Regions from separate parts of the Ruminiclostridium herbifermentans genome, predicted to be linked through region 2. Evidence: predicted binding sites of a transcription regulator. Region 2 holds the regulator's gene; the other holds the start of a gene.
What was found. Region 2 encodes NrdR, which represses ribonucleotide reductase genes. Its sites were predicted from a motif close to CACNANATNTNGTG; they were not measured.

Region 1 (2,214 bases), 590 kb from region 2:
ATGGAGGGATTGTGTTAGTATGCCTGATATAAAATATGAAATAAATAAAAGAATAGGAGTCTTATCAGAAAATGCTAAAGGTTGGGTAAAGGAAATAAACCTTGTTAGCTGGAACGATAGAGCTCCTAAGTATGATATAAGAGAATGGTCTCCAGAACATGATAAGATGGGTAAGGGTGTGACTTTATCTCGAGAAGAACTGCTAGAATTAAAGAATATATTAAATAGCATTGATATCTAGTAAGTTACTTTTAGTTAATTCAATTAACTTGGCACATAAGAATATATTGGTGCGGTAGAATTATCAATGATAACGCTACCACACCTAATATTATTATGTTTAAGTAGTATATTCAACTCTTATGTTTTAGAAACTTATTATTTAGGCTGTTGCAAAGTATCTTGGCTTTACACTAGAGTGTTAAATCATAACAACATAGTGTAAACAAATACTGTTTGCAACAGCCTATATCAAGTTGCTTTGATTTTAGAACAAAACTATATAAATGTGGAGCATATTTTATATAGCCTTATATTAGTTAAAATGGCGTATCTTGCAATACTATTACTTTTTACTAAAGGATTGGCAATCTGTGCATTCAGCTTTGGTAGGATTAGGTTCATGAGTACCTACTTGAATCTTTTGCAATGCACAATAGTCCTGTGTGTCACTATGATATTTACAGCTAGTAACAGTACAACCTATGCTTGGATTAATATCGTTCATGTTATATCACTCCAATTCTATTTTATATTTTTGTAACAGTTATATTATTATTTTTAAAGAAAAAAAATATTCTGTTAATTTTTATATGTTTTTATGGCGGAGTAAGATAAAAATCTTACTTTTAAGTGTGGGTATTATTTTGATTTTTAATGGGTGAAAGTTTAGCTGGCTAGAATTTTTCTCACTTGTTTATAAGCCGGTAATTTAATGATATTTTTCTAAAATTGAAAATTGCTTTTTGAATTTATAGTTATAAAAATAGATAACTACAGAAAAACTTATGGTATTAATATTAAACAAGCGAAAATCAAATTATAACAAAAAAATACGTTGTTGACACTAGATGTTTGATAGTGATAGTATAGATACACAATATATGGCGTGGGAAATTATGTATTTACTTTTAGAGGGGTGGCAAAGACGCAATGATTACCAAAATCAAAAAGCGTGATGGAAGAGAAGTACCTTTTAATATTGAAAAGATAGCTAGTGCTATTTTTAAGGCTGCAAGTGCAACAGGAGGAAAAGACTATAATACGGCTATGAACTTAGCTGAAAAAGTAGTTGACTATATAGAATCAGTTTATAGAGAAAGAATTCCAGGTGTAGAAGAAATACAGGACGCGGTTGAAAAAATACTAATAGAGACTGGTCATGCAAGAACAGCTAAAGAGTTCATTTTATATAGAGCAGAGAGAACCAGAACTCGAGAAATGAATACTAGGCTAATGAAGGTATATGAGGAATTAACCTTTAAGGATGCAAAGGATAATGACTTAAAACGCGAAAATGCGAATATTGATACTGACACTGCAATGGGAACCATGCTAAAGTATGGTTCTGAAGGTGCTAAGCAATTTTATGAAATGTATGTGCTTAAGCCTGAGCATGCAAAGGCACATAATGAAGCAGATATACATATACATGATTTGGATTTTTTAACTTTGACTACTACTTGTTGTCAAATTGATATAGTTAAGTTATTTAAAAACGGCTTTAGTACTGGCCATGGACATCTTAGAGAACCTAATGATATAAATAGCTATGCCGCGCTGGCTTGTATTGCGATACAGTCAAATCAAAATGATCAGCATGGTGGACAAAGTATCCCTAATTTTGATTACGGAATGTCATTGGGAGTTGCAAAAACCTATATTAAAGGCTATAAACAGAATTTATCTAAAGCATTATTGCTGCTTACTGATATGGATTTGTCAAAAGAGATTGATTTAGTTTGTGAAACGATTGAAAAAGAAAACCATCTCAGACCAGCTTTAAATAGGATGGAGCAGTACATAAGAATAGAAAAACAATATCTTCTTAAATATGTACCAGAAGATATATTAGATAAAGCACAAGCTTTTTCAGTTAAAAAAACAGATGCCGAAACTGACAAGATAACCTATCAGGCAATGGAGGCATTTGTACATAATTTGAACACAATGCACAGTCGTGCTGGTGCTCAAACTCCATTTAGTTCTATTAAC
Region 2 (2,214 bases):
TATTAAAAGTTCCAAAACATACTCTGCTGTGTGATAAATGTAATTTCCAAATGGATTTTCAGAATATAAAGGGTCTGACATAAATCTAAAGTAGTTTGTGCTAATAATATTTATAAGTTCTAGAACTAGAGCTGTTAGTGTAAGTCTTCTTTCAAAATAAATGCAAGTTAGTGCAATAGGCAACATAAACATTAAACGAATTCCAATCTGATAGTTAAGATTAAGTACACCTATAACAACGGCAGACATTGTTATAGTATAGTATTTTAAGAAAGTATTGTTTACTCTAATTTTTCGTAATAAATAAGGCGACACTGTGCATATAGAACCAATTAAGCAGTACACATATAGTTTTGCCATATCAAAATTCCAAAATTTTAGCAAGCCCAAAATAATTATAGCAGGAAAGGCTAAAGTTGCTCCAAATAATATATTAGTTGTAGCTTGATTTGCTTTTTTTTCATTTTCGATTATGAAAACTTTCTGCTCCATTTGTAATACCCCCAAGTATTATTAATATTATTCGTCATTTTTCGACATTATCCAATTTCTTTATCGGTAACTTTAGAAAAATATTTAGTTCAAATTTATTGATGAATTTTACAGCTTAGGAAGAATATTATGAAACATAAAAAAGCCCATCCAACTATTAATTGGGTGAGCTATAAAGCCTTATATATAAATTTAAAATAACTATTCCTTTTTATCGTCCCTTAACAGATTTTTTAATTCGTCCATAAAGGTATTAATGTCTTTAAATTGCCTATAAACTGAAGCAAACCTCACATACGCTACTTCGTCCATGGTCTTAAGCTTTGACATAACCATTTCGCCAATGTATTCAGTAGTTACTTCTCTTTGAAGAGAGTTATGTAACTGAGTCTCAATACCTTCTACCATTTTTTCTAAATCATTTATAGATATAGGTCTTTTTTCACATGCCCTTAATAACCCATTCATAAGTTTCTCTCTATCAAAAGGCTGTCTTGACCTATCTTTTTTTATTACCATTAATGGCAAACTCTCAACCTTTTCATATGTAGTAAATCTTTTAGAACATCTTGTACACTCTCTTCTTCTTCGAATAGCAGAACCTTCATCTGTAGGTCTTGAATCTATAACCTTGTCCTCAATAAAACCACAAAATGGACACTTCATTTTTAACCTCCGCATTTTCCCGAGCCATCAAATTTGAATGGAAACAGGATAATTTATCATAAACTCATTTTACCTCATATATGAAGCTTTGTACACCTTCATTTACACATAATTTTAAAAAATGGAATATGCTCCTTTTGCAACAATCGTGGCATTAGCACGAACTATCTATTGCATAAAGGAGCATACTATTTTTAAACACATATATTCTTATTTATGTTTTTATGTTATATATATTTCTTCATATGCATTAATGCTGTTTTTTCCAATCTTGATACCTGTGCTTGAGAAATACCAATTTCATCTGCAACCTCCATCTGAGTTCGTCCATCGAAAAACCTAAGATTTAATATCAGCTTTTCTCTGTCGTTTAACTTTCTCATTGCTTCTTTTAAGGTTATAGTCTCAAGCCAGTTTTCGTCGATGTTTTTCTCATCCTTAACCTGATCCATTACAAAAATGGCATCCCCACCATCATGGTATACAGATTCAAAAAGTGATATTGGGTCTTGAATGGCATCTAGAGCAAATACTACATCCTCCTTCGGCAACTGGAGTTCCTCTGCCAGTTGAGCAATTGTAGGCTCCTTTGAGTTTTTGTTTGTAAGTCTTTCTTTAGCCTGTAAAGCTTTATAGGCAATATCTCTAAGTGAACGGCTTACTCTGATGGAGTTATTGTCTCTTAGATATCTGCGAATTTCTCCAATTATCATGGGAACTGCATAAGTAGAGAATTTAACATTGTGTGATACATCGAAGTTATCTATTGCCTTAATTAACCCAATACATCCCACTTGAAATAAATCATCTACATACTCTCCTCTGTTATTAAATCTCTGAATTACGCTTAATACAAGGCGAAGATTTCCCTTTATAAACTCATCTCTTGCCGAATTATCGCCCTTATGCATTCTTTCAAAAAGTACTTTTTTCTGTTCATTTGTCAAAACAGGAAGTTTTGAAGTATTAACACCACATATTTCAACTTTATTGATAAGCATATAAAAACCTCCCGAGCTATAATAACTATGTAATATCATTATTGCCCTAGAGGTT

Region 1: a site for NrdR is predicted at 1,096-1,109, ahead of EHE19_RS10500 (anaerobic ribonucleoside triphosphate reductase). Genes of this name have one in related genera too.

Annotation. Positions count from the first base shown of each region.
Region 1 covers NZ_CP061336.1:2,557,024-2,559,237, reverse strand. Annotated here, with positions in the region: gene EHE19_RS10510 (YdbC family protein) at 20-241, shown strand; gene EHE19_RS10505 (DUF1540 domain-containing protein) at 566-727, opposite strand; gene EHE19_RS10500 (anaerobic ribonucleoside triphosphate reductase) at 1,153-2,214, shown strand, end outside.
Region 2 covers NZ_CP061336.1:1,969,552-1,971,765, reverse strand. Annotated here, with positions in the region: gene EHE19_RS08225 (methyl-accepting chemotaxis protein) at 1-492, opposite strand, end outside; gene nrdR (transcriptional regulator NrdR) at 694-1,158, opposite strand; gene sigG (RNA polymerase sporulation sigma factor SigG) at 1,386-2,159, opposite strand.